4 regions of the Variovorax sp. Root434 genome follow, and region 3 is predicted to be linked to each of the others. Evidence: predicted binding sites of a transcription regulator. Region 3 holds the regulator's gene; each other region holds the start of a gene.

Region 1 (4,790 bases), on a different contig from region 3:
GCGCATCGGCAAGGTCGCGGCGGCGGTCACGGCCACGGTGCTGCTCGAACGCTTCGGCGTGCGGGCCGTCGTGTTCACGGGCGTGGCGGGCGGGCTCGCGCCGGGCGTGCGCGTGGGGGACGTGGTGGTCGCGACCGAACTGCTGCAGCACGATCTCGATGCATCGCCGATCTTCCCGAAGTACGAAGTGCCGTTGATGGACCTGTCGCGTTTCGTTGCGGACCGCGCGATCGGCGATGCGCTGTCGGGCGTTGCCGCCGGCGTGCTGCGCGATCCCGTGGCACTGACGGGACGGGCGGCCGTCGAAGAGTTCGGCCTGCAGTCGCCGAAGGTGCACCGGGGCCTGCTGGCCAGCGGCGACCGCTTCGTGTCGACCACCGCCGAGAGTGAAGCGCTGCGGCGCGATCTGCCCGATGCGCTTGCGGTCGAGATGGAAGGCGCGGCGGTGGCGCAGGTGTGCCACGACTACGGCGTGCCCTTCGCGGCAATGCGCACGATCTCCGACCGCGCGGACGACGAAGCGCATGGCGACTTCGCGCGCTTCGTCTCGCTGGTCGCGAGCCGCTACAGCCTCGCGTTGGTCGGCGCGTGGCTCGCCACGCTGCCGGCCGTCAGCTGAGCGAGGCGCCGCGCCGCGGAATGTCGCGCAGCAGCGGCGGTATCGACAGGGCGAGCAGCAGCGCGGCCAGTGGCACGACGCAGACGAACCCCACGTACTTGAAGCCGAGCGCGCCCACCGTCCCGCCGAGCACGAACATGCCGACCAGCCCGCCCGCGCGGCGCATGCGGCGGCGGTCGTGGCGCACCGCCATCGAGGCGGACCTGGCGCGGCCGTTCCAGTAGAGCATCTTGCCGATCTCGATTCCCATGTCGGTGATGTTGCCCGTCATGTGGGTGGTGCGGATGCTGCCGCCCGAGGTCTTCGACGCCACCGCGTTCTGCAGGCCCATGATGAAGGACAGCAGCAGCACCGTGAGCGGCACGGCGAAGGGCGTGGGCCAGGTCAGCGTGATCGCGCCCATGAGCCCGAACGGAAACATCAGCGCCGCCTCGAGCATCAGCGGCAGGGCGTAGACGCCGTGCATGCGGTGCTGCCGGCCCCAGTTCACCAGCATGGCGCAGACCGCGGCGCCGCTCACGAAGGCCAGGATCGCGCCGAGCGCGTTCAGCAGCAGTGTGACGTTGCCCAGCACCATGCCGTCCGCCAGCTGCGAGGCGAAGCCGGTCATGTGCGAGGTGTACATGTGGAGCACGAGGAATCCGCCCGCGTTGACGGCCCCGGCATTGAAGGCCAGCAGCAGGCCCAGCGCGGTGTTGGTCGACGGCGCGCGGTGGCGGTTGGTGAGGAAGCGGATTCTGCGCACTGTGGCTCTCCGGGTCAGCGCTTGCTGCCAGCCACTCTAGCACCCGCCGCGCGGCGCCTACTTGAGCCAGCCGCGCCGGCGGAAGTACCACATCGGCACCAGCGCGCTGGCCGCCATCAGCACGATGGCATAGGGATAGCCCAGCGACCAGTCGAGCTCGGGCATGAACTTGAAGTTCATGCCGTAGATGCTCGCGATCAGCGTGGGCGGCAGCAATGCGACGCTGGCCACCGAGAAGATCTTGATGGTCTTGTTCTGGTTGATGTTGATGAAACCGACGGTCGCATCCATCAGGAAGTTGATCTTGTCGAACAGGAAGGCCGTGTGGTTGTCCAGCGACTCGATGTCGCGCAGGATCTGCCGGGCCTCCTCGAACTGCTCGGCGTTGAGCATGCGGCTGCGCATCATGAAGCTCACCGCGCGGCGCGTGTCCATCACGTTGCGGCGGATGCGGCCGTTCAAGTCTTCCTGGCGCGCGATGGCGCCCAGCACCTCGCCGGCCAACTCGTCGCTGACATTGCCCTCGAGCACTTTCTTGCCCGCGATCTCGAGTTCGTCGTAGATGTTCTCGAGCGTGTCGGCCGAGTATTCGGCGTCGGCATCGAACAGCTTGAGCAGCACTTCCTTCGCGTCCTCGATGAGCCCGGGGGCGCGGCGCGCGCGCATGCGCAGCAGCCGGAACACGGGCACGTCCTCGTCATGGATCGAGAACAGCACGCCGCGGCTGCGAAGCTCGGTGTTGTGCTGGTTCAGGATGAACGCCACGCGCACCGACCGCGGGTCTTCGTCGTCGTCGATCAGGAAGTCGGAGCGGATGTGCAGCTCGCCGTTGTCTTCCTCGTAGAAGCGGGCCGACTCCTCGATGTCCTCGTCCATCGCGTCTTCGGGAATCGAGAGGCCGTAGTACTGCTTGATCCAGCGCTTCTCTTCGAGCGTGGGCGACTCGAGGTCGACCCAGATCGGCTGGAACTTGGAGAGCTCTTCGAGCGACTCGATCTCTTCCTGGACGAGGCGACCGTTGGCGAGCGTAAAGATGTTGAGCATGGGCTCACTCCCGGGTATGACTGAAACGTTGGGCGAGGGAGGGGCGCTTTCAATTCCCGGGCCCGACGCGCGCGAAAAGAGCGTCAGTGAAAGGGAGTTGAAAGCTGCCGAGACGGGGCGGTTTCCATAGGAAGAATCTCCGGTTGCAGCGAGGCGCGATTATGTCACCGGCCACATGACTGCCCCATGGTTGGGCTGGACGGACATACAGTAAAGTCGCTCTCCATGCAGACCGCTGCGCTTCCTGTTTTTCCCGCCGCGCCGAAGACCCAGGCCGAGCGCCTGGCCGCCGCGCTTGCGACGCTCAACGATGCGCAGCGTGCTGCGGTCGAGCATGGCGTGGGTGCGGCCATTGCGGAACGCGACGAGCGGCCGCTGCTGGTTATTGCCGGCGCCGGCTCGGGCAAGACCAGCACGCTGGCGCACCGCGTGGCGCATCTCATCGCGGGCGGTGTCGATCCGCAGCGGCTGCTGCTGTTGACCTTCTCGCGCCGCGCCGCGCAGGAGATGGAACGCCGCGCCGGCCAGGTGCTGGCGCGGGTGCTCGGCCTGAAGTCCGAGGCGCCGCCCGCGCTGCCGTGGGCCGGCACCTTCCACGGCATCGGCGCGCGGCTGCTGCGCGAGTACGCGCCGCAGATCGGGCTCGGCGAGAACTTCACGATCCACGACCGCGGCGATGCCGAAGACCTGATGGGGCTGGTGCGCCATGAGCAGGGCCTGTCTTCCACCGTGAATCGTTTTCCGCGCAAGGGCACCTGCCTGTCGATCTACTCGCGCTGCGTCAACACGCGCGCGCCGCTGGCCGAGGTGCTGAAGGAAGCCTTTCCCTGGTGCGGCGAATGGGAGGTCGAGCTCAAGAAGCTGTTTGGCGCCTACGTCGAGGCCAAGCAGCAGCAGAACGTGCTCGACTACGACGACCTGCTGCTCTACTGGGCCGGGATGGCCGCCGAGCCCGCACTGGCCGCGCACATCGGCGCACGCTTCGACCATGTGCTGATCGACGAGTACCAGGACACCAACCTGCTGCAGGCCTCGATCCTGTTGGCGCTCAAGCCCGATGGACGCGGGGTGACGGTGGTGGGCGACGACGCGCAGTCGATCTATTCGTTTCGCGGCGCGACGGTGCGCAACATCCTCGACTTTCCGTCGCAGTTCACGCAGCAGGCCCGCGTCGTCACGCTGGAGCGCAACTACCGCTCGACGCAGCCCATCCTCGACGTCTCGAACCGCGTGATCGCACAGGCGGCCGAGCGGCACGCCAAGACGCTGTGGACCGACAAGCCCTCGGCCGGCAAGCCGCTGCTGGTGCTCTTGCCCGACGAGGCCGGGCAGGCACGCTGGGTGGCCGACAAGGTGCTGGCGCACCGCGAAGGCGGGCTGGCGCTGAAGTCGCAGGCGGTGCTGTTCCGCACTTCGACGCACAGCGCGGCGCTCGAACTCGAGCTGGCGCGGCGCAACATCCCCTTCGTGAAGTTCGGTGGGCTCAAGTTTCTCGAGGCCTCGCATGTGAAGGACCTGCTCGCGGTGCTGCGTTTTGCGCAGAACCCGCGTGGGCGCATGGCGGGGTTCCGCGTGACGCAGCTGATACCGGGCATAGGCCCCGTCACCGGCACGCGGCTGCTCGACGCAATGGACCAGGCGGCCGATCCGGCCGCGGCAGTGCGCGACTTCGTGCCGCCGGCCGCTGCTCGCGCGCAGTGGGCCGACTTCGCCGCAGCCTATGCCGCCTTGCGCGCGCCGGCGCTGAAGTGGCCGGCCGATGTGGAACTGGCGATGGCCTGGTACCTGCCGCACCTGGAGCGCCTGTATGAAGACACCTCCGGCGTGCGGCGCGCCGACGTCGAGCAACTGGCGCGGCTTGCCGCCGGGTATGCCTCGCGCGAACGCTTCCTCGCCGAACTCACGCTCGACCCGCCCGAGGCCACCAGCGATCGCCCGGGTCCGCCGCTGCTCGACGAGGACTACCTGATCCTCTCGACCATCCACTCGGCCAAGGGGCAGGAATGGAACTCCGTGCACGTGCTCAACGTGGTCGACGGCTGCCTGCCGGCCGACGTGGCGCAGGGCGCGCACGAACTGGAAGAAGAGCGCCGGCTGCTCTACGTGGCGATGACCCGGGCGCGCGACCACCTGCACCTGCTGGTGCCGCAGCGCTTCTACATCACGCAGCAGGCGGTGCGCGGCGACCGGCACCTGTATGCCAACCGCACGCGCTTCATTGCCGAGGCCGATCTGGCCGGCTTCGAGCAGCAGACCTGGCCTCCTCCGCCGGAACGGCCGCCGGCCGTGCCGCCGCCGAGCGCGGTGATCGACCTGCGCAACCGGATGCGCGCGGCCTGGCGCTGACCGGGCAGCTGCTGGCCCTTCCGGCGGCAGGGTCAC
Region 2 (4,790 bases), on a different contig from region 3:
CGCGACGCGCCAGCGCAGCGACTTCACTTCCACGTCGTCGAAGCCGTGCTCATGCAGTGCAGCGATGAAGTCTTCGCGCACGGCCAGCGTGGGCACGGCCCAGCTGTCGGCCCACAGGCGGTGCAGCCAGCCCGCGAGGCGGCCGGGGCTGCGGCGAAGCAGGAAACCGTCGACGACCGCGAGGCGCGCGCCGGGCTTCAGCAGCCGCGCGGCTTCGCGGACGAAGTCGGCCTTGCCGGTGCCGCCGGCATAGCAGGCGCTCTCGATGGCCCACGCGCCATCGGCTTGTGCGGCGGGCAGGCCGGTGCGGGTGTAGTCGGCTTCGAGATGCGCCATGCGGTCCGCCACGCCCGCAGCGGCGTCGAGCTTCGCGGCGATGCGGTTCTGCACGGCAACGTTGGTCACGGTGATGGCATACAGCGAAGGGTTGTCGCCGACCAGTGTTCGCGCGGTGGCGCCGGCGCCACAGCCCATGTCGATCACGCAGCGGCGTTGCGCTGTGCTGCCGGGCCGTGCCTGGCCGAGCTGCAGCGCGCGGCCGACCACGCGGTTCATTTCCACCAGCATGCCTTCGCGCCGCAGCGGGTTCAGGCCCGCGCGCCAGAAGCCGAAGTGCATGTTGTAGCTGGGGCTCCACGCGCTGTAGTCGACTGCGACTTCGGTGAAGTAGTCCTGTGTGTCCTCGGCCGTGATGGGCGCGCTAGCGTGGCTCGCCGGTATACGCAGGGTCGTGTCGTGGGGCGTGCGGAGGTCGGGCCGGAAAACAGTGGACATGGCGATTCCCTCAGATGGTTGTTGGTTGGTTCTCAGAGGCGGCAGTTGCCGTCGTCGCAGGAGGGCGCGACGCGCCCCGCCAGCCTTGCGGCCAGCCAGCGCGGAATGCGGTAGCGGTTGCGCGCCAGCAGCGCGTAGGCGCGGTCGGCCAGCGGTGCGACCAGAGGCAGGTCGAGCAGGAAGCTGCCGCTGGACAGGCCGACCGCCGTGCGGCAGATGCGGATCGCCGGCACGCCGACGAAGACCCGGCCTTCGGCGTCCGATACGTGGATGGACGCCATCAGCGCATTGCGCGGGGCCGGACCGCTGCTGAACGCCGCTGGCGAGCAGTCGACCAGTTGCAGCCGGGCTGCCGCGTCGCGCGCCTTGAGGCTGCCCATTTCGGCCGAGCAGATCGCGCAGCTGGCGTCGAAGTAGATCGTGAGCGGGTAGGCGGGAAGGGCGGGGCGGCTCATGGTGTTCTTGGTTATCGATATTTCTGTCAAAACAGAAATTAATGGGCAAAAAAAGAGACCTCAGATCATCGGCAGGCTGGCATGGTGCGCGTCGAGGTCATCGCCCTTGCCGCCCTTGCCGGGCGATGCCGATTCGCCGCGAACGAACTTCTGCACGCTGGCGCCCAGCGTCATCACCTTGTCGAGCGTGCCGGGCGACAGCCGCAGCATTTCGTCGGCCCAGGTGGCGAGCTTGTCCATGAGTTCCATGGTGGAGCGGATGCGGTCCTGCGCATCGGCGGGCTCCTTCTGGAAGTCGGGGCTGGAAACCAGCTCGCGCAGTACGCGCACGGTCGGGTCGAACTCGCGTTCCTTGCGCTCGCGCACGACGGTGCGGAACAGCTCCCACACGTCGACGCTGGTCTCGAAATAGTCGCGGCGGTCGCCCAGCGTGTGGGTCACGCGCACGAGGTTCCAGGCCTGCAGTTCCTTGAGGCTGTTGCTGATGTTGGAGCGGGCCACGCCGAGCGTTTCGCTCAGTTCCTCCGCGTTCATCGGCTTGCCGTGCGCGAAGAGCAGCGCGTGGATCTGCGAGACGGTGCGATTGACGCCCCACATCGAGCCCATTTCACCCCAGTGCAGCACGAACTTGCGTTGAATGTCGGTGAGTTCCATGGCGTCGAGTTTAGGATTTACGAAATTTCTGTCAATAGAGAAATAGAAAAATCGGCGACGAATGTGAATCGGTGAAATACTGTATGAATACACAGTATTTAAGCCAAGGAGCTGTCATGCCAACTGCACGGATTCCCATTCACGCCATCAAGGGCCGCGGTGCGGTCACGCAACTCGCGCATCGTTTTTCGAAGGACGAGCGCAACGCCTTCGACGACGGCTGGGGCACGCTCGAAGAAAGCGTGGCCGAGGCCGACGAGCTGCAGCCCATCGCCACCGAGATCCGCTTCGAGGACGTGAAGTCGGTGCTCAACGAGAACGACTCGCCCGACGTCCCCTTCGACCGCTCGATCAATCCCTACCGCGGCTGCGAGCATGGCTGCATTTATTGCTTTGCCCGGCCCACGCACAGCTACCTGAATCTCTCTCCGGGCCTCGACTTCGAGACCAAGCTCATCGCCAAGCGCAACATCGTCGAGGTGCTGCGCGCCGAACTTGGGCGCAGGAGCTATCGACCCAGCCACGTCGCCATCGGAACCGCCACCGACTGCTACCAGCCCATCGAGCGCGAACTGCGGCTCACGCGCTCGATCATCGAACTGCTGAAGGAAACGCGGCACCCGTTCGCGCTGGTCACCAAGTCGAGCGCCATCGAGCGCGACCTTGACCTGATCGCGCCCATGGCGGCCGACCGCCTTGCGGCCGTGTACGTCACCGTGACCACACTCGACGGCGAACTCGCCCGAAAACTGGAGCCGCGCGCCGCAGCGCCGCATCGGCGGCTGCGAACCATCCGTACGCTGGCCGCGGCCGGCGTGCCGGTGGGCGTGAGCGTGGCGCCGCAGATCCCCTTCGTGACCGAGGACATGGAACTGGTGCTCGAGGCCGCGTGGGAGGCCGGCGCGCGCAGCGCCTTCTACACGGTGGTGCGGCTGCCCTGGGAGGTGGCGCCGCTCTTCAAGGAATGGCTTGCGCTGCACTATCCGCAGCGCGCCGATCGCATCATGGCGCGCATCCACGAGATGCGCGGCGGCAAGGACTACGACGCCGACTTCGCCACGCGCATGAAAGGCTCGGGCCTGTGGGCCGACCTGATCCACCAGCGTTTCGAGAAGGCCGCGAAACGCCTTGGCTTCAACCGCGAGCGCATTCCGCTGGACATCACCGCGTTCCGGCCGCCGGGCGCGGTGGGGCAGGGCAGCCTGTTCTAGGTGCGCGGGCTGGAGGCCCGGTGGGCAAGGTGGATCACGGCCCCGCCCTGCCGGGCCATTTGTCCCGCAAAGATTTATATATGAATCGGCAAAAGGCCAATTGCGGAAAAAACGTCTTGGCGGAGATAGTGGATTAGATCAACTATCCGCTATTTCCCTATAAATGGCGGCCGCGCGGAATAGCTCGCGGCGACGGCCTATTTGAAGTTTATTTTGCGGAGGCACCCGTCGATGATAATTGGTCAGTTGCTGCTCAGTTTCTTGTAATTGTATCCGCGCCTGATAGATTTTGATCGATTGCAAAGCAGTGATTGATCGATAGCAAAAACGGAATTGATAAATCGAAGCGCGCAAGCAAATTTGAAATCACCTATTGACAGAAAGAATCTCGTGCTCGACCTGAATGAAGTCGCAATGTTCGTCCAAGTCGCGCGCTTCGGCAGTTTTGCCGAGGCGGCGCGGCAGCTGCGCATGCCCTCGGCAACGGTGAGCCGCCGCATCCAGCAGCTCGAGGCGCGCCTGGGCACCCGGCTGATGCAGCGCTCGACCCGCAAACTGACGCTGACCAGCGCGGGAGAAACCTTTCGCGAACGATGCGGCCCCGCGGTCGAGGAGCTGATCGAAGCGGGGCAATCGCACGTCTGCGGCAACCAGGAGCCGTGCGGCCCGGTACGGGTGGCTGCATCGGCCAGCTTCTTCGAATACTTCGAGATGGAATGGGTGACGGCGTTTCTCGATGCACATCCTTTGGTCCAACTCGACTTCGTTCTCAGCGATGTCCCGGCGGATCTCATTGCCGATCGCATCGACGTGGCGTTTCGCATTGGCCCACTGGCGGACTCGAGCTACGTTTCCCGAAGGATTTTCGCGAGCGACGCTGGCCTCCTGGCCAGCCCTGCCTACCTGGCGGCGCACGGTGTACCCGGCACTCTGCAAGAGCTGAGCGAGCACGAATGCCTGACGCAGCCACCGGAAACCGGCAGCCACGCCATCTGGCGCATGCAGGGGCCTGACGGTACAGAGGAAGAGGTGCGAGTGAGAGGGCGCTTCACCAGCAATGTGCAGGTGGCGCTGCGCAGGGCCGCCTGCGCCGGGCTCGGCATCGTCGCGTTGCCGGCGGTCCTGACGGCATCGGAAGTGGCCACGGGCCAGCTGGTGCCCGTGCTGCCGCAGTACATGCGAGCGGGCCGCGGCATGAGCGTGGTGTATCCCAGCCGCCAGCAGCGTCCCCTGGCAGTTTCGGCATTCGTCGACATGGCGGTGGAAAAACTCTGCCTGCAGGAATGGCTGCCGCTGGCCAGCGCGGAGCCGGCGTGAGCGAGGGCGGGTGGCCTCAATTGACGCGACCCATATTGGGGAATTGAGCTTTTTCTTGGTGCATGACATGCAATGTGTCATGCCCATTGCCCAAAACTGAGTGGCTGAACCCCACTTGTGGTGCTAGCAACGAGTCATAAAGTAGTAAAAAATTGTCGCATGCGCTGATTTGTTTCATGCGGAATGTCCTTGCGGACGGCTTCGAATGGGACGCCTCTTTCAGCACAGGCCAATTCATCCATTTTCATCGTTTTCAAGATGGGTCGAACTTTATTTAGCAAGGGAGATAGTGGATGCAAATTGATCGAATTGGCACGAAGTGCGGGTGGTGAACTGACATGAGCGCTGCAAGCAGGACATGCCCATCGCTGAGGCTCGG
Region 3 (4,790 bases):
GCAAGCAGCCAGCCGCCGACCGCGGCGCCCACGGCCTGCCCGGTATAGATGCCGGAGCTGTTGAGCGCCACGGAGCCTGGCGCGAGGGCCGGCGCCAGGCCCACCAGACGGGCCTGCTGGGCCGAGTTGGCGGAGAAGCAGCCCAACCCCCACGGAACGAGCACGACAGCCAGCCAGGCGAGCGTGGAGGCCAGCGGCCACAGCAGCAGGCTCGAGGCGATCAGCACGGTGGTGATCAGCACCATGCGCCCGGCGCCCACGCGGTCGATGAAGCGGCTGACCACCATGTTGCCGACCAGCCCGCAGGCGCCGAACAGCGCCCACATCACGCTCAGCGTGGTGGCATCCGCGCCGAAGCCCTGCTTGAGGACCGGGCCGAAATAACTGAACAGCACGAACTGGCCGGCCCCCTGCAGCGCCGTGACCGAAACGATGCCCATCAGCACCGGGCTGCGCAGCACGCGCGACCATGCTTCGGCGGTCAGCGCGGCGGGGCGGACGCCGTTCGGCAATGTGAGCCAGACCGCTGTCGCGCTTGCGACACTGAGCGCCGCAATGGCCAGGAAAGCCATGCGCCAGCCCAGGTGGCCGCCGATCAGCGCGCCGATGGGCAGGCCCAGCACCGAGGCCATGGACCAGCCCAGGAAGACGAAGGTGACGGCGCGTCCGCGCTGCTCCGGCGGCACCAGCATGCCGGCGCAGGCCGCGGCCTGGGGCGTGAAGATGGCTGGAGCGACCACCGTGAGCATGCGCACCGGCAGCAGGGCGCCGAAGCTCGGCATCAGAGCGCAGAGGATGTGGCCCGCGGCGTACCAGAGCAGGCTGAGCGCCAACAACTGGCGGCGGTCCCAGCCCGCGACCGCCGCGGCCAGCAGCGGTGCGCCGACGCACATCACAGCCGCTGCGGCCGTGATCAGCTGGCCCGCGGTGGCGGCCGTGACCGAAAGCGATGTGCTGATTTCATTGAGCGTGCCGGGCACCACCATCACGCCCGTGCCGATCACGAAATTGCCGGCGAGCAGCGCCCAGAGCGCACCCTGGGGCGCCGGCCGGTTCACCGGCGAACCTGCAGCGCGCCGGGATTCACGATGTTCGTCGGATTGCCGTTGATGTAGCTCACCACGTTGTCGAACGCCTGACCGAAGTAGCTCTCGTAGCTCTCCTGCTCGACATAGCCGATGTGCGGCGTACAGATGCAGTTCTCGAGCCGCAGCAGCGCATGGCCTTGCAGCGGCGGCTCGCTCTCGAACACGTCGATGGCGGCCAGCCCGGGGCGGCCGCGGTTGAGCGCGGCGAGCAGGGCGTCGGCTTCGACCAGTTCGGCGCGCGAAGTGTTGACGAACAGCGCCGTCGGCTTCATGCGCGAGAGATCTTCCAGCGTGATGAGGCCGTTGGTCTCTTCGTTGAGACGCAGATGCACCGACAGCACGTCGGCCGCGGCAAAGAACTCGTGGCGGTTCTGTGCGACCTGGAAGCCGTCGGAGCGGGCCTTGGCGCAACTGGCTTCACGGCCCCAGATCACGACCTGCATCCCGAAAGCCTGCCCATAGCGCGCCACCAGTTGGCCGATGCGGCCATAACCCCAGATGCACAGCGTCTTGCCCTTGAGCACCGAGCCGATCCCGAAGTTGGGCGGCATCGATGCCGACTTGAGCCCCGACTGCTGCCACGCGCCGTGCTTGAGGTTGCTGATGTACTGCGGCAGCCGGCGCATGGCGGCCATGATGAGCGCCCAGGTGAGCTCGGCAGGCGCTTGCGGCGAGCCCGAGCCCTCCGCAACCGCGACGCCACGTTCCGTGCAGGCAGTAACGTCGATGTGCCCGGCGACACGCCCCGTCTGCGAGATGAGCTTGAGCTTCGGCAGCTTTTCGATCAGCTGGCGCGAGATCTGGGTGCGCTCGCGGATCAGCACGATCACGTCGGCATCCTTGAGGCGAACCGAAAGCTGCCCGATGCCCTTCACCGTATTGGTATAGACCTTGGCCGCGTACGCGTCCAGCTTGGCGGCGCAGCGCAGTTTGCGCACGGCGTCCTGGTAATCGTCGAGGATCACAATGTTCATGGCGTGCCATTGTGCCTCGCAGCATTGGAATGTCGTGCCAGTGAACGTTTGGATACCCACCCCCGCAGCCGCTCGCAGGGGTGTTCGGGCTCAGTGCAGGCGGGTCGAACGAGGGGCCGCGGCCGTGGTTTCGGCGGTTTCGAGTGCGGCCAGCCGGTCGAGTTCGGCGCAGACATCGGCCATGCGGCCCGAGATCACGACGCGGTTGCTGCGCTGCTGGCCCATGCCGTCGACCACGCGAACCACGCGCAACGGACGCGCCGGCGTGGCGCTGGCTGCTGCGGGTGTTGCGCCGCCGCCGGCGCGGGCGGTGCAGGCAGGGCGCACCGCCACGTAGCGAAGTCCGGCCGAGGATTCGGCAGCGTCGAGGCGATCCCTGCGGCGAGGACGGTGTGCCGGCATCAGGCGGCTGGCCAGCGATTGCAGCGGCATCCAGAAATCAGCGATGGCGAGGAGGGCGATTCCCATGTGAACTCCAAAAAAGTATGAGGTTGAACACAGGCAGGATTTCTTGAATCGGCTGCGACAGGGTGATGGCGACTCTTCGCCATACGCCCGCCACCTGTTGCTGCCGGATGGGGTGCTGCGGAAAGCAGGCCGCAGGGCCTACATCAGCATGGTGTTGCGGATGAGCCCGACCGCGAGGCCTTCGATTTCGAAAGGCTCGCCGGGCTGGACGATGATGGTCGGGTAGTCGGGGTTCTCGGCGTGCAGTTCGATGACCTGCTTGTTGCGCTTCAGGCGCTTGACGGTCACTTCGTCGCCCAGGCGCGCAACCACGATCTGGCCGTTGCGCGCTTCCTTGGTGGCCTGCACCGCGAGCAGGTCGCCGTCCATGATGCCGGCGTCGCGCATCGACATGCCGCGCACCTTGAGCAGGTAGTCGGGCTGGCGCTGGAACAGCGTGTTCTCGACGTAGTAGGTCTGGTCGACGTGCTCCTGCGCGAGGATGGGCGAGCCGGCTGCGACGCGGCCGATGAGCGGCAATGCCAGCTGGGCCATGCCGGGCAGCGAGAGCGAGAACTGGCCGCCTTCGCGGTGGCGTGTTTCATTGAGCGAACGCAGGGCGTCGCCCTTGAGGCGGATGCCGCGCGAGGTGCCGCTCACGAGCTCGATGACGCCCTTTCGCGCCAGTGCCTGCAAATGCTCTTCGGCGGCGTTGGCCGACTTGAACCCGAGCTCGTTGGCGATTTCGGCGCGCGTGGGCGGCGCACCGGTGCGTGCGATGGCGCTCTGGATCAGGTCCAGGATCTGCTGCTGGCGGGCTGTAAGCTTCACGGCGAACTGCATATGTGGTTCCTTGCGGCACTGGCTAGATATCCAGTAGCTGTATTTTTAACCAGTTTTTAAAAGTTGACAAGCCATGGTCAATTCCTCTTCGCCTGAATCGCGCCGCCGTGTCGTGGTTTTGGGCACGGGCGGCACCATTGCCGGCCGGGCCGCCAGCAGCGGCGACAACATCGGCTACACCGCGGGACAGGTCGGCGTGGCCGACCTGTTGGGCGGCATCGAGGCGCCCGAAGGCGTGTTGCTGGAGGCGGAGCAGGTCGCGCAGCTCGACAGCAAGGACATGTCGTTCGCCATCTGGCAGCAACTGGCCCGGCGCTGTGCGCACTGGCTGGCGCAGGCCGACGTGGCGGGCGTGGTGATCACGCACGGCACCGACACGCTCGAAGAGACCGCGTTCTTCCTGCACTCGGTGCTGGCGCCTTCCAAGCCCGTGGTACTGACCTGCGCGATGCGCCCGGCGACCGCGCTGGCGCCCGACGGACCGCAGAACGTGCGTGACGCCATCAGCGTTGCCGCGACGCAGGGCGCGCGAGGCGTATCGGTGGTGTGCGCCGGCACGATCCACAGCGGCATTGACATCCAGAAGGTGCACACCTATCGGCCTGACGCCTTTGCTTCAGGCGACGCGGGGCCCGTCGGTTATGTCGAGGAAGGGGAGCTTCGCCTTGTCCGGTCGTGGCCGGAAGGCGCTGCATCACGCGCGTCGAAGATTTTTCTGGAGGCTGCGGTTCAGTGGCCCCGCGTCGAGATCATCGTGAGCCATGCCGGCGCCAGCGGTGCTGTGATCGATGCGCTGCTGCAGTCCGGCGGTGCCGATCCCGTGCGAGGACTGGTGCTTGCCGCCACTGGCAACGGCACCCTGCACCACGCCCTGGAAGCGGCCGCGCTCAAGGCACAGGACGCAGGCGTTGCGATCGTTCGCGCCACGCGTTGCGCCAACGGGCGCATCCTGCCGAAGGCCGGGGACGCGCTGCGCGATGCTGGCGCGCTGACGCCCGTGAAGGCGCGCATTGCGCTGATGCTGGAACTGCTGGGGTGAAAGCAAAACCGCCCCGTACAGGGGCGGTTGGGAGGATCAGCTGTTCAGGGCAGCCAGTGCACGTTGCGTGATCTCGTCCACCGTGCCCACGCCCTTGATGGCGCGGTATTTCGGGGCGGCGGCCGGGTCGGCCTCGGCCCAGGCCGAGTAGTAGTCGACCAGTGGACGCGTCTGCTGGCTATACACCTCGAGCCGTTTGCGCACGGTTTCTTCCTTGTCGTCCTCGCGCTGGATCAGTTCCTCGCCGGTCACGTCGTCCTTGCCTTCAACCTTGGGTGGATTGAACTTGACGTGATAGGTGCGGCCCGAGGCGGGGTGAGAGCGGCGGCCGCTCATGCGTTCGATGATGTCGCTGAAAGGCACGTCGATCTCGAGCACGTAGTCGAGCTTGACGCCCGC
Region 4 (4,790 bases), 340 kb from region 3:
GAGTTGCGTCCACGCAGTTGCTTGCCGCTCAGGTCAGGCATAGAACCCCTGCAGGTACCAGCGCACCTCGCCGGCAGAAAAGCGCGCGGAGGGCCGCTCTCGGAAGATCCACACCAGGCCGGCTTCGGGGCTTTCGGCGACGTAGTAGTCGCGCATGGCGGGCTGGCCGCCGTCTTCCTTGTCGCCCCACCAGCCGGCCTCGACACGCTGCGGCCCGATCAGCCTGCTCAGCGGGCCGCGGTAGCACGGGCGCTCGCCGTCCATTTCGAGCAGCAGCGGCTCGGGCAACAGCCACGGCGGGTAGATGGCATCGGGCTGCGAGGCTGCGGTTTTTTCGTCCTTGCGGGCCTTGGCGGGCGCGTTCTCCTTTTGCAGCGCGGGCCGCCACGCCTGCTTGCGCTCGGGCCGGTGGTCGGCCTGCGCCGACGGCACCACCACCTGCTGCGCTCCGAGCCGCACGCTGAGCCGCTCGACCATCTCGTGCAGCCTGTCGCCCTTGCGGTTGTCCTCGGGCAGGAAGCTGGTGCTGGCGCCGGCCCACGCATCGGTTTCGAGCGTGCGCAGCCTGAGCCAGCTCGCGGGCGCCGCGAGCGTGGTGAGGGCGAGCTTTTCCGACAGCAGGCGGCGCAGGTGCGCCATGTCCTGCGTGGGCTCGGCCGTGCGCACGGTGACCTGCTGGTGCGGCGGCAGGTTCACGCCGTTGAAGCGCTTGAGGTCGAGCGTCCATTGCAGCTCGAGCGCGCTCGCACCGCGCTGACGGGCGCGCAGCCAGATCTGCAGGGCCGACAGCAGCCGGTTGGCCGACCACATGAGTTCGGGCGCGGTCTCGGCCAGCGCGGGCAGTTCGAGCTTCTGTTCGAACACGTCGGGCAGCGTGAGCCAGGCATGGCTTTCGGGGCGCAGGCCCCAGGCGGCGTCGAGCGCCTCGCGCAAGCCGGTGCCGAAGCGCCGCGTGAGGCCGCCGCGCGGCAGTGCCGCCACATCGCCCCAGGTGCGGCAGCCCAGGCGCGCGAGCAGGTCGAGGTGCTCACGCGCGGCGCTCAGGGTGTCGAGCGGCAGGCCGGCCGGAATGTCCTGGGGCCTGTTCTCGTCGCGCTCGAACAGGCGCAGCCGCGCCAGCGCGATCAGGCTCGTGGCGCCCTGCGCGCCCAGCATGCGCACATCGGGCGCGGGGTTGGCGGCCAGCAACTGGCGCATCAGCTGCAACCGCCCGCCCCACAGGCGCTCGCAGGCGGAGACTTCGAGCATCAGCGCTTCGTCCTGCCAGGCGACGTGCGGGGTGTACTGCAGCGCCCACCAGCCCAGCGATTCGGGCGTGGGCAGCGCGGGAGCGTCGGGCGTGTCGGCGTCAAGCGACCACTGCAAGGCGATCCAGTGCATCCGGGCCCCCTCCTTTCCACGCGTCGATGCGCACCACGGTCGCCGAAGGCGCTGCCGTCTCGCCGGCCGGCACCGTGCCCGACTGCTGCAACCGCAGCTTGCGCCGCAGCCGGGCGGCGGCCAGCAATGCGGCCATGCGTTCATTGCGCGCCGGCAGCATCACCGGCGCGGCCAGCGGCGGGCCGCGGCGCTTGAGGATGTGCAGCTCGATCTGCGACGCATCCGATTCGCAGCGTCCGGCGCGGATGCGCAGCCGCGCCGGCGAGGCCGACAGCGCGGCCGATTCGGGCCGGCATACGAACAGCAACACCTCGTGCTGCGCGGCCGCCAGTTGCAACCGCCGCAATTCGCCCACCCGCGCCTGTGGCAGCCACGCCACGACGGCGGCGATGTCCGCGCAGCGCAGCGCCTGCTCGCAGGCCCACAGCCGCGCGGCCGGAGCCTCGCTCCCGACCCACATCAGGGCCTCCACCGGCAGCCCCTGCGCTGCGAGCGACGGCCCGCAGGGTTCATAAGGCGCACCGACCAGCACCACCGGCCCGCCGCGCGCCTGCACCGCCTGCGCCAGCGCGGGCAGCAGCAGCCGCCAGACATGGGCCTCAGGTGTGGTTTGCAGCAGTTCCGTCATCGCACCCACCGGCCAGCCGCCGCCCGGCAGCTGCGCATCGAGCGCGGCGTGACCGGTGGCGGCGACCTGCGCGTCGGCCAAGCCGAGTTCGTCGGCATGCCAGACGCCACGGCCCGCGGCAGCGGAAAAGGAGTCGAGGAAAGGGAGGCCCATGGGTGAAGACTGTTAACTGTATTTTTATACAGTACCTTCCAGGCCGCAACCAAAGACCCGATTTACCTGGCAGGGCCATCGCCTTAAGATGGCATCGCTAACACTAAGTTACCAACATGCACAAAAAGATTCATCTGCTGGCTTCGGCCTTTGTCGCTCTCTCCACTGTCCTGGGGCTTCCGTCTGCGGTGCAGGCGCAGACCAAGCCGCTCCTGATCGGCCAGACCTACGTGCAGACGGGGCCGCTGGCGTCCCTGTCGCCCGAGCCCCTGCTCGGCATCCGTGCCATGTTCGCCGCGGTGAACGCGAGCGGCGGCATCAACGGCCGGCCGGTCGAGCTGCGCCAGCTCGACGATGCCTACGACCCCGCCAAGGGCGCCGAGAACGTCAAGACCTTCGTGAAGGACGGCGCCATCGGCGTGCTGATGCCCATCGGCACTTCGTCGTCGATCGGCGCGATCAAGGCGGCCAACGAACTCAAGGTTCCCATCGTCGGGCCCTACACGGGTTCTGGCCCGGTGGTGAAGCCCACCGAATACGGCTTCCCGGTGCGCATCAGCTTCGACGAGGAGTACAGCCGCATCGTGAACCACCTCTTCACGATCGGCCTCTCGCGCATCGCCTTCGCCCACAACGACAACCCGGGCGCACGGTCGGCGCTGGAAAGCACGCAGAAGTTCATTGCCGAGCGCGGCGAGAAGATGGCCGGCAGCGTGGCGATCAAGAACGACGGCTCCGACGCCGCCGAGCGCGCCGCGGAGCTGGCCAAGCTCAAGCCCAAGGCGGTGGTGCTGGCGGCCACCAACGAGGTGGCGGCGAAGTTCATCACGGCCTATCGCGCGACGGGCAACGAGACGGCCTTCTATTCGTTCTCCTTCCTGAACGGGCAGAAGCTGTTCCAGGACATCAAGAAGGACGCGGCCGGGGTGGTCATCTCGCAGGTCGTTCCCTATCCCTGGAACAACGCGATGCCGGTGATCGCCGAGTACCAGGCGGCCATGAAGAAGATCGGCGCGACCGAGTTCGGCTATGCCAGCCTCGAGGGCTACGTCGCTGCGAAGGTCATGGTCGAAGGCCTGAAGCGCGCCGGGGCGAACCCGACGCCGGAATCGCTGCAGAAGGGCCTGGAGTCGTTCAAGACGCTCGACATCGGCGGCATTGCGGTGTCGTACCGGCCCGGCGAGCACCGCGGCCTCACCTTCTCCGAGCTGTCGATGCTGAAGGCCGACGGGCGCTACCTGCGCTGAGGGCCCTGCCTGCTGCTGGCCCCGACAGGTTCCAAGCCGGAACCTGCCGGCGCAGAATTTCGTCCGTGACGACGCCTTTCACGAACGAGCCCCACCTTCCCGCTCTCACGCGCGCCCGGCTGCTGCGCGCGAGCGTCGCACTTTGCGCCGGCGCCGCGCTCCCCTCCTTCGCCCAGCAACAAGGCAGGCCTGCGATGAAGATGAACACCCGCCCCATCCCCTCCACCCAGGAGGCCCTGCCCGTGATCGGCTGCGGCACCTGGATCGGCTTCGACCAGCGCCCCGGCAGCGAGGAATACGCGCGCCTGCCCGGCGTGCTCGACGCACTGTTCGCGGCCGGCGGCACGGTGATCGACAGCTCGCCGATGTACGGCCGCTCCGAGGAAAGCACCGGCGAGCTGCTGGCCGCGTCGAAGCTGCAAGGCAAGGCCTTTCTCGCCACCAAGGTCTGGACCTCGGGCCGCGAGGCCGGCATCGCGCAGATGGAGCAGTCCTTCGCGCGGCTGCGCACGCAGCGCATGGACCTGATGCAGGTGCACAACCTCGTCGACTGGCGCACGCACCTCGCCACGCTGCACGGCTGGAAGGAGCAAGGCCGCGTGCGCTACATCGGCATCACGCACTACACCGCCTCGGCCTACGGCGAGGTCGAAGCGGTGCTCAAGGCCGAGAAGCTCGACTTCCTGCAGATCAACTACTCGCTCGACGCGCGCGAGGCCGAGCAGCGCCTGCTGCCGCTGGCGGCCGAGCGCGGCGTGGCGGTGATCGTCAACATGCCCTTCGGCGGCGGCGGACTGCTGCGCCGGCTGCGCGACCGGCCCCTGCCCGCCTGGGCCGGCGAGATCGGCTGCACGAGCTGGGCGCAGGTGCTGCTGAAGTTCGTGCTGAGCCATCCGGCCGTGACCTGCGCCATACCGGGCACCAGTCGCGCCGAACACATGGCCGACAACGCGGCAGCCGGCGCGGGCAGTTTTCCCGACGCGGCCTTCTGGCAGCGAGAAGCCGCCGCTATTCGAACTTGACGTTGTGCTCGCGCACGGTGGCGCCGAAGGCGTCGTACAGTGCGCGGAAGAACTCGGCGAACTTCGCGGGGCTCATGCCGTAGCCCTCGAAGCCCTGTTGCACCAATTGCGCATGCACCTCGGGGCGCTTCAACGTGTTCTGCAGCTCCTGCGAGAGCCTTTCGGTGATCGCCTGCGGCAGCCCGGGCGGCCCGAAGAAGCCGGCCCATGGCGTGATGGTGAGCTTGCCCAGCCCCAGCTCGCCGCCCGTGGGCACGTCGGGCAACAGTGCGCTGCGCTGCGGCAGCAGCGTCACCAGCGCGCGGATGCGCCCTTCCTTCACGAAGCCCGGCGCCAGCGTGCCGGTGGTGAACATCATCT

The links. The regulator LexA, encoded in region 3, represses DNA repair genes until DNA is damaged. The targets are predictions, from matches to a motif close to ACTGTATNNNNATACAGT.
Region 1: ASD05_RS05055 (ATP-dependent helicase) is a predicted target of LexA. The motif match lies at 2,603-2,620, and genes of this name have one in related genera.
Region 2: ASD05_RS07880 (PA0069 family radical SAM protein) is a predicted target of LexA. The motif match lies at 1,962-1,979, and genes of this name have one in related genera.
Region 4: imuA (translesion DNA synthesis-associated protein ImuA) is a predicted target of LexA. The motif match lies at 2,177-2,194, and genes of this name have one in related genera.

Annotation. Positions count from the first base shown of each region.
Region 1 is NZ_LMEK01000003.1:73,368-78,157, forward strand. It holds gene ASD05_RS05040 (5'-methylthioadenosine/adenosylhomocysteine nucleosidase) at 1-619, shown strand, start outside; gene ASD05_RS05045 (YoaK family protein) at 612-1,364, opposite strand; gene corA (magnesium/cobalt transporter CorA) at 1,422-2,408, opposite strand; gene ASD05_RS05055 (ATP-dependent helicase) at 2,634-4,754, shown strand.
Region 2 is NZ_LMEK01000006.1:251,002-255,791, forward strand. It holds gene ASD05_RS07865 (SAM-dependent methyltransferase) at 1-774, opposite strand, end outside; gene ASD05_RS07870 (thiol-disulfide oxidoreductase DCC family protein) at 807-1,229, opposite strand; gene ASD05_RS07875 (GbsR/MarR family transcriptional regulator) at 1,290-1,883, opposite strand; gene ASD05_RS07880 (PA0069 family radical SAM protein) at 2,000-3,094, shown strand; gene ASD05_RS07885 (LysR family transcriptional regulator) at 3,485-4,411, shown strand; gene ASD05_RS30020 (hypothetical protein) at 4,428-4,589, opposite strand; gene ASD05_RS07890 (hypothetical protein) at 4,750-4,790, shown strand, end outside.
Region 3 is NZ_LMEK01000012.1:548,981-553,770, forward strand. It holds gene ASD05_RS13100 (MFS transporter) at 1-1,058, opposite strand, end outside; gene ASD05_RS13105 (D-2-hydroxyacid dehydrogenase family protein) at 1,055-2,062, opposite strand; gene ASD05_RS13110 (hypothetical protein) at 2,153-2,530, opposite strand; gene lexA (transcriptional repressor LexA) at 2,669-3,352, opposite strand; gene ASD05_RS13120 (asparaginase) at 3,426-4,391, shown strand; gene adk (adenylate kinase) at 4,428-4,790, opposite strand, start outside.
Region 4 is NZ_LMEK01000012.1:204,373-209,162, reverse strand. It holds gene ASD05_RS11575 (error-prone DNA polymerase) at 1-41, opposite strand, end outside; gene ASD05_RS11570 (Y-family DNA polymerase) at 34-1,380, opposite strand; gene imuA (translesion DNA synthesis-associated protein ImuA) at 1,349-2,161, opposite strand; gene ASD05_RS11560 (ABC transporter substrate-binding protein) at 2,278-3,408, shown strand; gene ASD05_RS11555 (aldo/keto reductase) at 3,603-4,430, shown strand; gene ASD05_RS11550 (Bug family tripartite tricarboxylate transporter substrate binding protein) at 4,417-4,790, opposite strand, start outside.